Regions from separate parts of the Cytobacillus sp. FSL K6-0265 genome, predicted to be linked through region 1. Evidence: riboswitches for the same ligand, from Rfam matches in the RefSeq annotation. Region 1 holds a riboswitch; each other region holds the start of a gene.
The links. A riboswitch is a leader RNA that binds a small molecule or an ion and turns the genes downstream of it on or off. The one in region 1 is predicted to bind thiamine pyrophosphate.
Positions count from the first base shown of each region.

Region 2: another riboswitch for thiamine pyrophosphate. It lies ahead of MHH73_RS11290 (YkoF family thiamine/hydroxymethylpyrimidine-binding protein); the one in region 1 lies ahead of tenA (thiaminase II).
Region 3: another riboswitch for thiamine pyrophosphate. It lies ahead of thiW (energy coupling factor transporter S component ThiW); the one in region 1 lies ahead of tenA (thiaminase II).
Region 4: another riboswitch for thiamine pyrophosphate. It lies ahead of MHH73_RS01995 (3-oxoacyl-ACP reductase); the one in region 1 lies ahead of tenA (thiaminase II).

Region 1 covers NZ_JBBOPE010000001.1:2,497,036-2,500,336, forward strand. Annotated here, with positions in the region: gene MHH73_RS12650 (MFS transporter) at 1-760, opposite strand, end outside; gene tenA (thiaminase II) at 1,055-1,744, opposite strand; TPP riboswitch at 1,865-1,971, opposite strand; gene trhA (PAQR family membrane homeostasis protein TrhA) at 2,330-2,965, shown strand; gene MHH73_RS12665 (GNAT family N-acetyltransferase) at 3,071-3,301, opposite strand, start outside.
Region 2 covers NZ_JBBOPE010000001.1:2,215,670-2,218,970, forward strand. Annotated here, with positions in the region: gene MHH73_RS11285 (hypothetical protein) at 144-479, opposite strand; TPP riboswitch at 1,030-1,133, shown strand; gene MHH73_RS11290 (YkoF family thiamine/hydroxymethylpyrimidine-binding protein) at 1,218-1,826, shown strand; gene MHH73_RS11295 (ECF transporter S component) at 1,823-2,434, shown strand; gene MHH73_RS11300 (ABC transporter ATP-binding protein) at 2,409-3,301, shown strand, end outside.
Region 3 covers NZ_JBBOPE010000001.1:2,295,127-2,298,427, forward strand. Annotated here, with positions in the region: gene thiM (hydroxyethylthiazole kinase) at 1-469, opposite strand, end outside; gene thiD (bifunctional hydroxymethylpyrimidine kinase/phosphomethylpyrimidine kinase) at 469-1,275, opposite strand; gene thiW (energy coupling factor transporter S component ThiW) at 1,244-1,765, opposite strand; TPP riboswitch at 1,839-1,931, opposite strand; TPP riboswitch at 1,979-2,087, opposite strand; gene MHH73_RS11710 (shikimate kinase) at 2,216-2,722, shown strand; gene MHH73_RS11715 (hypothetical protein) at 2,808-2,999, opposite strand; gene MHH73_RS11720 (branched-chain amino acid aminotransferase) at 3,052-3,301, opposite strand, start outside.
Region 4 covers NZ_JBBOPE010000001.1:372,632-375,932, reverse strand. Annotated here, with positions in the region: gene MHH73_RS02000 (IclR family transcriptional regulator) at 1-409, shown strand, start outside; gene MHH73_RS01995 (3-oxoacyl-ACP reductase) at 622-1,377, opposite strand; TPP riboswitch at 1,470-1,571, opposite strand; gene MHH73_RS01990 (glycosyltransferase family 2 protein) at 1,647-3,191, opposite strand.

The DNA of each region.
Region 1 (3,301 bases):
AGCCGTAAACCTCCATACCATAAGGAACAGCCCAAGAGCCAATAAAGCCGATATACGTGCCTACTACACCAAAATGACAAAGGAATGTCGCCCAAGCTTGACGATTGACAAGTAATCTTCTTATGATGACTAGTAACGGTTCATTTGTTTCTTTTTGGTTTTTTTCATCTGCCATATAAAATTTCTTCCTGGGATATTTTATTAAAACAATATAAAGTCCCATACCAAGGATGAATATTAAGATGCCAACAATTAAAAATGGCATTCGCCACCCTAGTAAAGCAATGGTCGAACTAAAAGGGACGGTTGCTAATAAGAAACCTAAACTACCTGTCATTCCGGCAAATCCTACAAGCATTGAAAATTCTTGCTGCTTGAACCAAATGCTTAGCACAAGAACTAAATTGACCCATATAGTAGCATCGCCAATTCCACATAATAATCTAGCAAAGATTAACATATAACTATTATCTACCAAACTATATAGAATGGTACCAAGTCCGTTAAGCAGCGTTCCAACGACAAGAAATACATTTGGACCAAATCGATCAGAAAATAATCCGATGGGAATTTGCAATCCAGCATAAGCAAAAAATTGAATACTCGTTATCAAGCCAATCGTTGCAGCCGTTAAATGAAATTCTTCCATTAATTGATCTGTTATTAAACCAGGTGCCGTTCTTTGACTTACCATAAATAAATAGGCTAAAAGTAAAACACCAAATACAACCCATCTGTACTTACTTTGTTGTTTATTCATAATTAAACGCCTTCCTTAATTTAACATTCGTCTTTCATTATACGCTTATTGACATTATATATATATAGGAAGTTTTTCTATCTATGAGGGTGGAGTCATCTTTCTATAGACGAGATGAGTAGTTGGGGAAGAGCGAACTTTTTTGTGAAAGAAAATCTGCCATATTTGTAGATTGCCTTATTCCATAACAAACCTAATATTACGACGAGAATAGGGATTTGATGTTAACAGAATAAAGTTAATAAGAATGAACCTTATTCTGTTAACACTATTCCCTCTTTATCTTATGATGTTTTATGCATATGTTTTATCAGTTAACCACTTTTCTTGAGTATACGCCATTTCCCAAAAAGCTAATTCATATTGACAGCTGATGGTAAATGCAGATTTCATTTTTTCTTTTTCTGTTTCAGATGCAAGTTCAGCAAGCCGATCAAGGTGGTGAATTTGTTCCAGTACAAGTTTAACAAACCATTCTCCACCGTAAGTATCAATCCATGTACGATAAATTTCTTCTTTTGGTTTTGCCCCTTTAAAGCTCTGTCCAATATCATAATAAATCCAGTAACATGGAAGCAAACTAGCGATGACCTCGCCAACTGTACCTGTCTCTGCTACTCGGTATAAATGGGATGTATAGGCATAGGCAGTAGGAGCTGGTCTAAACTGGTTTAGCTCTTCTTCTGAAACTTTTAATAACTCCATAAATTTGTTATGTAACCCTAGTTCTGCTTCATAAGTCCCTTGCGCATGTGAAGCCATTCTCGAAGTCATATATAAATTCTCCGCTTTAGAAGCAGCGATTGCTTGCACACGTGCAAAATGTGATAAATAGTAAGAATCTTGTAACACGTAAAAGCGGAAACACTCAATTGGTAAATCTCCCTTAGCGATTCCTTTGACAAAAGGGTGTTCAAAATTAGCTTCCCAAATATCATGTACTTCTTTCCTTAACATTTGTGTAAACGTTTCTTTTGTTGCCATCATTTCTACCTCTTCTCTCTTTTTTAATGAGCATAAAAAATCCAGAAAAGCGAAAAAACCACTTCCTTAAAGAAAGTGGCTACTGTATACATTATTCATTTAGTTATATTACGTTAACTAAATTTATATACGCCACTTCCCTACGCTGGTATCAATCAGATCAGGTTCTAAGAGTCTTAAAGTTACACTTTAATCTCAGCCTTTTAAAGGCACCCCTAGTGGATTTATGTAATTATGCTGTCATCGTTATGTTATCATCTTATCAAAAAATGTCAACTTAAATGAAAAGCATCTTGAAGTATAGTAATGAGTAATGTCATGCTTCTCTTTCAGTTATCATGTTTAAGTGAGTTGGATGAAATGTTGTTGTATCGTTAACACTTCAAATCGCGTAACACTAAATTGGCATTGACTAAAAGTAACGATAACCTCAGGTATTAACCACTTAAAAATCTCGACCTTTCGACGCTTTACCTTCTCAATTTAGTGAAGTTTTTCTTTCTAATGAAACCATTCGACTTTTTATCATCTTAAAATAGGTTTATACTAGAATTATGATATTGGGTAAAGAATGGGTGAATACTATTGGAAACACATATTTTTTCAAAAGGGGAAGAAATCGCCAACGCGATTGTTCACGGAGTTGGTGCACTATTAAGTATTGCGGCTCTTGTAATTTTAACTGTTTTCTCATCCTTATATGGAACAGCTTGGCATATTGTCAGCTTTGTTCTATTTGGTATAACGATGGTTATTTTATATTTCTCATCTACTTTGCTACATAGTTTACCAGCAGGCAAAGCAAAAGATGTATTTGAGATTCTCGATCATTCTTCCATTTACTTTTTTATTGCAGGAACGTTCACACCGTTTTTATTTATAACTGTTAAAGGTCCCTTAGGATGGACTTTATTTGGTCTTGTTTGGGGACTAGCAATTGCAGGTACGGTTTTTAAATGTTTTTTTGTTAAAAAATTTTTAGTCCTCTCGACATTACTATATGTTTTGATGGGCTGGCTAATTATATTTGCATGGGAACCTCTTGTTACACACTTAACCACACAAGGCTTGATTTTTCTCATCATTGGTGGCGTTTTATATACTGCTGGGTCGGTATTTTATGTTTGGAGAGGGTTTAAGTACCATCACGCATTGTGGCATGTTTTTGTTCTTGCCGGATCGATTATGCATTTCTTTGCCGTTCTCTCGCTTCTGCCATGATCAATTTTTAAAAATGGTCTGCAGGTGGCTTCTCTTTCACCTGCAGATTGTTTAATACATATTAAGTTGTTGTTCACTTCCTCCTTCTACAAGGCAAACCACTACTTATAATAACTTCATGACTTCATAGCGAAAGCTGACTTTTTTATATCCTTGTTTACGATACATATCCTTTGGAGTATCATTGCTGTCGGCTACAAGTATAACCTTATGATTGTTAAAACGCTTCATAACTTCATATTGCAGAATTGCAGCAATCCCCTTTAATCGGTGAGTTGGTAACACACCTACACTATCAATTTCAGCTGTACACTTATTAATAAATACTTGTAACGA
Region 2 (3,301 bases), 280 kb from region 1:
CTTGCTTTCATTTTACAAAGAATGATAGCAAATACAAGTAAAAAGCATTTAATTAACAGAATATTTTATTCACTTATCGCTTCATAAAAAAAACATTTCAAAAAAGGAATTTGAAATGTTTTCTCTTTATTAAGAATCAGCTCTTACATTTCTTCAGGTTTAAAGCCATAAATAACAGAAACACCTAAATACAAAGAAAAGAAATCTAAAAACCAATTATTATTATTTTCTTTTGTGTGAAGGCAACGAAAGATTTCTTGGAACTGCATGCTTTCACTTGCCTTCACTACAGGCGTTATGCCGAAATACTTAATTACCGTATCTAAATTTAAATGTTTTGCAACCTTCAAAACATCCTCTAATAGTGAGTAATAGATTGCGATTTCCTTTTCCTGAAATAGTTTAATCATTTGTGGATGTAAGTTAGCTAATAATAAACGTCCTTCTTCTTCATTTACAACAGGAACTTGATTTAACATTTCTTTTATATCGATTTTAATCACCTATTTTTTTTTATTATCTTTACGAGTTGAGAGTTCTTAAACCATTCGGTTCTTCCACCAATCAGAACAACTTAAAGTATATATTTTACTATGTATACAATAAGCCCGCCATTCACCTATTATTATATAGTAATAGGCAATCTCTTTACCTATTAGCCATAAATTACTTATATAAGTATAATTTCTTTCATAATAAATATCAATTAGGGGGACGGTAAATAACCACATTTCAAGACGCTCTCCCCTCATTGAAAAATGGTTAATGAACGGGGTGAAAGAATCGCCAGAAGGAATGACAACCATCAATACTAAGAGTAGTAATCGGTTATTTTTCATTCAAAATAGTATGTTAATGTTAGAATTTCGAAATTACTCACCTCTACTATATTGAGATTTTTAATTGCCTTTCATATGAATTGATATATCAATATATATTTTTCTCTATTTCAAGTATGGATTGACAAGTTTTGGTTTACAGGGGATGATTTTTTGCTTATGATTAGATAGATGAACAAACAAAATATTTCGAATGCGCTAGGGGAGCTATGTTTAATGGCTGAGAAGGCAATTGCCTGACCCTTATAACCCGATCTAGATAATACTAGCGTGGGGAAGTGCAGTTGGTCAGTGTATTCTCTTTTTTTGCATAGCCAAACTGCATTCCATCGGGGTGCAGTTTTTTTTGTTCAAAAAATGTTTAAAGGGGATATTTATATGAATCAATTATGTGGAAAAAGTAGAATCGTCGGTTGTCAGTTTACGCTTTCTGTAATGAGTGAAAGGTATGTGGACATTATCTTATTTGCCCTTAAAGAAGTGAACATGTCAAAGGTGTGGTCTCATACTGATGATGTTTCTACTTGTATACGTGGGAAGCAAATTCATGTTTTTGATGTAGTGAGAGCAATATTTTTACACGCGGCTAAAACAGGAGAACACATTGCTATGAGTGGCACTTTTTCGATTGGTTGTCCAGGAGATTCAGCAGCAGACGTATACATGGACGAAACTGACATTGCTTTGAACAAGGATTATACAAAAGAAATAGAGCAGTTAGCAGGTTGCAAATTTGCCCTCTATCCCTTAGGGAGGGAAGATTATATGGAAAAAATTTATGAACAAATTGATTGGTCCAAGGAGTCAGAAGTAAAGGTAAGCCATAGCCATTATGCCACAAGGCTTGATGGAGATGTGAATGATATTTTTAACTTGTTACATAACGTTTTCGATCAGACCAAGCAAGAGGTTTCTCATGTGACAATGACATTCACATTGTCAGCTAACAGCCCAACTGGAACTGCTAAAGAAGTGAAAGTATCATGAGAAAATCTTGGCGTTTGAAAGATATTGTTCTCATGTCAGTCCTCGGGGTAGTATTTGGCTTCATTTATTTAGGTTTTTTTGGGGTCGGTAAAGTTCTTGTTGCCATCCTTACCCCGTTTGGACTTGGACCCATTGGTTATGAATTGATTTATGGCATATGGTTTATTGTATCAATCATAGCTGCTTACATTATCAGAAAGCCAGGCGTTGCTTTTACAGCAGAAACCATTGCTGCTATTACCGAAGTACTTGTCGGTTCAACATCTGGTCCAGCTTTAATTCTTTCAGGAATGGTGCAAGGGTTAGGTGCAGAAATCGCTTTCGCTGTTACAAAATGGAAAAATTACCAACCTCGTATTCTCGTTTTTTCCGGTGTTAGTGCAGCATTTATTAGTTTTCCTTACCATTTCTTTGTATCTGGTTTTCATGCTTATGAATCCTGGCTTATTATGACAATGTTTGTTATACGTCTCTTAAGTGGAGCCATCATTGCTGGTTATTTTGGAAAAATATTAGCGGATCAATTAGCGAAAACAGGTGTGTTAAATGGGTATCCTATTGGGAAGGAGATAATAGCAAGGCATGAAAAATCATCAACCAATTTTTGAACTAGACTCTTTCTCTTTTTCCTTTGATAAACACGATGAACCTTCTTTAAATAATGTTAGCTTTAGCTTATATGCAGAGGAAGTGACTTTATTACTTGGAGCAAGTGGATCTGGCAAAAGTACACTTACATTATGTTTAAATGGCCTATATCCTGAGGCGATTGATGGTTTTACTTCAGGGGATCTTTTATATAAAGGGAGATCGATCTCTTCCTATCCCAAAGGAGTAATCAACCAAGAAATAGGTATTGTCTTTCAAGATCCGGAAAGCCAGTTTTGTATGGTTCGTGTAGAAGATGAATTAGCATTTGTTTTAGAAAACTTGTCTATTCCCAGAAGCCAAATGAAACAAAGAATAGAACATGTGCTAGACATTGTAGGATTATCACAATATAAGAAACATAACATTCACCAGCTTTCAGGAGGACAAAAACAAAAGGTTGCTCTAGCTTCCATCCTTTTAATGGACCCTCAATATTTAATTTTAGATGAACCTACAGCAAATTTAGATCCTATATCTAGCATTGAGTTTATCGAGACAATTATGAGGATTCAAAAAGAACGAAGATTTGGTCTGCTTGTAATTGAACACGAAATCGATGATTGGGAAACGTACGCTCATCGGTTGATTGCGCTTAATAAAAAAGGAGAAATCCTTTTAGATAGTGCGCCAAAGGAAGGTTTTATCAATCATTTACAGGAGTTAAGAAGTAATCGTATAAGAGTACCTAAAAGATATGTAATTAGGGAACTCGCAAGACCACCATCAAGTGAAAAAGAAAGTACAGAAGTAATTGTAAATCTTAAAAACATACAATTTAACTATAAAAATAAGCAAATCCTTAATGAACTTTCTTTCTTGATCAA
Region 3 (3,301 bases), 200 kb from region 1:
CCTGTGCAAGTACTTCAGGTGCCATTTCAATTGCCCCTGCATCGACACCACGGGTTTTTGTATTTTTTCCAATAAGCGCTGAAATTTCAGAAGCATTGCCGCGAATAATGGACACTTTTATTGTACTAATTAGCTCTTTTGCCTTACTTGTTCGATAGGTGGTTGCCCCAACACCAACGGGATCAAAAACAACTGGAATCCCCTTTTGGTTAGCTGTTTGTCCAGCTTTAATCATTGCCGCAAACATTGCATCATTAATTGTACCAAAATTAATCACAAGCCCCTCAGCCATCATTGCCATTTCTTCTACTTCTAACAGCTGTGTGGCCATAACAGGTGAACCACCCATTGCAAGAGTCACATTGGCGCAATCATTTATAGTTACTGTATTAGTTAAATGATGAATGAGTGGGGTCTGTTCTTTTAACTGCTGAAAGACTCTCTCAACTGCTTCACTTGAAATCGTCATTATCTTTCCTCCATCTTCGCTTTGTTGTATAACTCATAAAAATGATTTGTTGGACCATGTCCATTACCGAGTACTAGACTATGCTCAATCGCTATGGAAATATAATTTTTCGCAGACTGAATGGCCACAATAAGTTCTTCTCCTTTTGCCAACCCAGCAGCAATGGCAGATGAAAGCGTGCAACCTGTACCATGGGTATTTTTTGTCTCTATTCTTCTACCATTAAACCAGGTGAAATTTTGTCCATCCCATAATAAGTCATTCGGTTCTCCTTCTAAATGTCCACCTTTTAATAAAACGGCTTTTGGCCCTAATTTATATAAGTTTTTACATGCTTGTTCCATGTCTTCAACCGTGCGAATCGTCATACCTGTTAGTACTTCAGCCTCAGGAATGTTTGGCGTAATAACAGTCGCAAGTGGTAACATCTTTGCTTTCAGTGCTTCAATAGCTTGTTCCTTTAAAAGATGATGACCACCTTTCGATACCATGACAGGATCTAACACAATCACTTTTGGACTATAATGATTTAAACGGTCTGCGACGATACTGACAGTCTCACTCGATGACAACATGCCGATTTTGACAGCATCGACCTGGATATCATCAAACACGGCTTCTATTTGGTCTTTTATAATATTGATTTCAATATCCTGTACCGAACGTACCTCTACTGTATTTTGAGCGGTAATCGCCGTAATGACAGACATGCCAAACACTCCATTGGCGGAAAAAGTTTTAAGATCTGCTTGAATCCCAGCTCCTCCTCCTGAATCAGAACCTGCGATTGTTAATGCTGTTTTCATCGATGTAACCTCCAATAGCTTTATTCTTAATTAAAACTCTTAATAAACCATATCCTAAAATCGCTCCCGTAAACGAGCTCACCATAAATGCTGGTAGAAATCCGAAGAGGGTTGCTTCTTGCCCTAAAAGTAATGTACTAATCGGATAAGTCGCTACTGCCCCTATCACTCCTGTTCCAATGACTTCACCTAGTGCTGAGAAGCCAATTTTTTTCGTTTTTTGATAAAGCAACCCTGCAAGTAAGGCGCCAATCATACTGCCAGGATAAGCAAAAATACTTCCAGTACCCATCATATTTCTCAATGTAGATGAAAGAAACGCTTGACTCACGGCATACCATGGTCCAAGAAGAACAGCAGATAATACATTTGCCAAGTGCTGAATGGGAAAAATTTTCGCTATTCCAATCGGAATAAAAATGAGACTACTCGACACAGTAGTAATGGCTGCAATTGTTGCCGTCATCGTCATTTTTTGAATTTTATTCATAGACCTTTCCTCCTTTCGATAAAAATAAAAAAGCCGCTATTTTTAAAATAAGCGGCTTTGGTCATCATGATATGTATGACGTCACTCGCTTCCCTCCGCTAGTATTAACTAGATCAGGTTCAAAGGGTTCATCTCAGCCAAATAGTTGGCACCCCTAGCATTTATTTATATATAAAATAAAAAAATCCTCTACTTCCAAAAGGAAGCGAGGACGACTACATCGACACACTTCCCTCCACTGGTACAAACCAGATCAGGTTCAAAGGGTTTTGAATGCCATTCAATCTCAGCCTCTTTTCTTAAGGCACCCCTAGTGAAAACTTATATCATATGATGCACTCAATATAACATGAAATGAAAGAAATGAAAATAAAAAACATTGAATAGAAACGATGTTGCGACATAAAACGTTATGATATGATATTTATATAACATTCGGGAGGACAGGCTATGGAGGATAAGAGTATTGTACTAATAGGGTTTATGGGGGTCGGAAAGACATCCATAGGAACGGAATTAGCGAAGAAATTACAATGGGGTTTCATCGATACAGATGAACGCATTGAACAACAGTTTGGGATGTCTACTTCGAAAATTTTTCATGATTATGGTGAAGAAGTTTTTCGAAAAGCTGAAAGCGAGTTGATTGAACAACTTTCTGCCGAAGAAAAACATATTCTTTCATTAGGCGGCGGTGCCTTTTTAAACAGTACAAACCGCGAAATATGTTTACAAAACAGTACCGTTGTCCTTATCGAACTCTCATGGGATAAGTGGCTCGACCGATACCCATTGATTAAAGATACAAGACCGAAATTGAATGGTCTTTCTACTGAAGAAATGTATCATTTATACAAAGAAAGACAAGCTCATTATCAACCATATCATTTAAAAATCAATGTAGATGGGAAAACAGCTGAAGAAGCTGCTGATTTGATTGTTCGAGGGATTAGTTGAGATAACTCTAGATGGTTTTTCGCCTGTTTATCAGGCGTTTTTTTGTCATTTGTATATTTATATTGTTCGTTTATCTTTTCAACACCTATACAAACCACTTATCACCAACATCTCTCAATAGTATATTAACTATAATAAAAGTGATTCCCTCATCATTTGTTTTAAATTCTTTTTGTAAAAAATATAGGATGGCTGAACCGCTAAATGCCCCTGCGGAAGAAAACACCAATTTATTAAACATTCTAAATCCATATATGCAGTTCATTCCATTTTCCACTCACCCCTCAAAAAAACCACCTACCAACAATGGCAAGTGGTTCTCTCTTCTATTAAATCGCTGTTGTAACAGCTTTTTCTTCATCTACTTTCACAATCCACCCAAATTTATCTTCTACTTTTCCTTTTTGGATACCTGTTAGTGTTTCGTAAAGTTTGCCGGCAACTTCACCTGTTTGCCCACCACTAATAGTCAATTTTTCGTTATTCCAGAATAGTTCTCCGACTGGTGAAATGACTGCTGCAGTACCGGTCCCGAATGCTTCTTCTAACGTGCCATTCTTTTGTGCTTCATAAATCTCA
Region 4 (3,301 bases), 2.1 Mb from region 1:
TCCGATTACGACAAAGATTTGTCATTCCAATGAACCACTTCATATTGGTACACAACTTGGCGGAAGCTTGCCACCAACATCTGCTGCGGGGAAGATTTTCTTAAGTTTCTTAAACCCTGCACTGACAAAAGAATGGCTAGGAAACGAGCAATCAATCGATAACGAAGAATGGCAAATGATTCAACAATCGAAAATCTCCTTCGCAACCGAACCTTTAATTCCATCGATTTCGTCTGCTTCCGTCCCTTTGCTAGACTACCAGAATCAATTACTCGGTGCAGTGACAGTGGTTGGATTTAACGATAACATGCCAAATGAAGTAACGGATCCGATGAGCAAGCAACTGCTGGCGTTTCATCTACAAGCATCTTCTATGTTTGGCTATCGATATAAACAGGGGAAAATTTGAACAATCCTGATTGAGCGTTCAATCAATTAGATGTAGTTGAGATAATTAGAAGTAATAATCATTTTATCATCTTCTGCGCATAAATTGGATTTTAGCTCACACATTTGCTTTTATACGCCCATCTATATAAACGCCTTACTCAATTATAGACCCGCAAACTGAATCTAATGATTGAAAAAGGCCGCCATACAAAGATGACGACCTTTTTTATCTTAGTTCATCGTCAATCCATGATCGACTACTAGATTTTGTCCCGTAATCGCTCTAGCACCTGGAGAGGCTAAGAAAACAACGGCTTCTGCTACATCTTCTGGTTTTGTCACACGGCGGATAGCAGCGTTATCAGCAACAATCGCAAATACTTCAGGGGTAGTAACAGCACTTGCATCCGTTGTTTCTAATAATCCACCAGAAACCATATTCACATTAATGTCATATTGTCCAAGCTCTTTGGCCATATTGCGTGTAAAGCCAATTAATGCCGCTTTCGCTGTTGTATATTCATGGTAGGCAACGACGGGATTCTGGTAAAGATTCGTGCCAATACCAATCACACGGGCTTGCTGTGAATCCTTTAAAGCTGGGAAAGCAGCTTGTACAACATGTAAGCTTGCTTTTATCGCACCTTCAAACTGGGTTTGATAGCTAGTCCAAGATAATTCTTCTACTTTTGCCTGTGCCACAGGATCAAATTTAAATTGAACTAATGCATTATTTACAACGATATCCAAGCGACCAAAATGAGCAATAGCGTTTGCCACCATCGCTTTTACTGCTTCTTGATCTCTGACATCTGCTTGGATGGCCAATGCACGATCATGCCCGATTTCTTCAACTACGGCATCAGCTTTTTCTTTACTACTATAATAATTAACGACTACTTTATAGCCTTCCTTACCGAACTTCTTAGCAATTGCAGCTCCTAATCCACGACTTGCGCCTGTTACTAACACAACTTCTTCTCTCACTCTATTCCCTCTTTTCAATCGATGTCATTAAAAATGTTCAGGGAAACAAAACAAAAGGCTCCCCGAAAATGGAGAGCCTACCATACGTATTCATATAGTTGGAAAATGCTCCCTACGATCGTCTTAACGAACAGGTTCTAAGGGTCAGGTTTTAACCTTCTCAACTCATATTCTGAGTCCCCCTGCAACAATTTTAATTATTTTTAGTTTAGCATATAAATAGTCGCATAGCTATGAATCGAGGTTAATTTCCAACTTGACCATTCGCTTTATGTTTCTTCCCATCGCATGACACGGGGATTCTTATCTAAAATCGATTCATATTGTTTCTCATTACCATAGAGACTATTCGGGTCAAGCAGCTTATATCTCTCGTATTTTTCCAAACGATCTTTTTCTTTTGCCCAGCCTAAATGCTTGACTCTTATTGTGGATAAGCTGTGGGTAAGTTGAAAGATATTTTCTGGAAATCTCCCACAATGTTGGGGCGTTTCTTTCCAGACGGGCTGAAAGGTTGAATCGACTCTTGCTAGAAATGGACGGTATAGGAAATGTGCTTGCCAATATTCATCTTCACGATAATGATCTTCATCCCACATATCATACAGTCTAAAACAGTACAAATCGATGGTATCCTGTTTAACAAAGTCATCAATATAATCAATAAAACTCTCCTCAAACCATTCATCTGCATCAAGATTTAATACCCAACCTAAAAATCCATTTGTTGCTTCTAACCACTGCTGTTTTCTTAGTTCTACTTCATTGGCAAACTGGGAACTTGCATTCTTGACCAATTTAATTGGCACACCTTTTAGTTCTTTCAAGAAAATCGATATAGTCTGATCAGTACTAGCATCATCTATAATCACAGCTTCATCGATAAAGGGCTTGACTTTCTTTAACATCGTTTGTAAATAACGACCTTCTTCATTCTTCACAATCATAGATAAGCGAATTTGATGGTTTTCTGCTTTTTCTGGATAAATAGGTAGTTCGCTATGAACATACTGACATTTTTCTTTAAAAGTAGGTATACCTTTTAAGTCAGAAGAGCGATAAATATGATAAGCAGGGAGATGTGTGTCGACATGTAAATCCAATCCTAATGCCACTGCTCTCACACAAAAATGCCGATCTTCTCCCCAAAAACTGAGATTTTTAATTTTACTAAAATGAACACCTGCTAACAAAGCCTTCCTGCTAATTAAGGTGCACGCACCTAATCCCCCTACTTCATAAACACCTGGAGTTTGTAACTGTTGAATAAACGCCTCGGTTTGAACTTGTTTTTCTTCATCTGTTATGACGCCATCATCCGCCTGTCTCCAGTGGGTATATTCATCTGTTAACCAAACTTGCGGATAAGGGATGGTCCCTTCTTGCCAAGCCGTCCAAAAGACCTCAGAGACAATTTCTTTATTTGCGGCAATAAGTGTATGAAGGGTATCCGGGTGTAAAAGCAAATCAGAGTCAATTAAAAACAGATAATCAAATGCTTCAAATTTCGCCTGCTCAATAAGCATATCTTTGAAGCGCGCAACCTTCCAGATGAGGGTATCATTCCAGAAATGTGTCAAGTCGGTGCGAATATAGATACTATCTTCTTTTGCAGATAATATCGCAACATTGTTCTTCCATTTGGCAAAATGACGTAGTAGTCTACTTGATTCTTCATCCTGATTATCATCTATGAAATAATAATGAATTTCCATTGTATCCGTTTTTAAATTGGCTAACGAAAGTAGAAACTCTTTTAAAATAACGGGTTCTTGATTAATTGGACTACCAATGAGAATTTTTGTATTAATCATAAGCAACATTAACGTTTGTAGACAAAACCGTTCACCTCTCTACACTATATTCTCACCATGATTTGCTTGTGTAGTAAAACAAGAAAAATTCTATCCAAAACAAAAAGCAG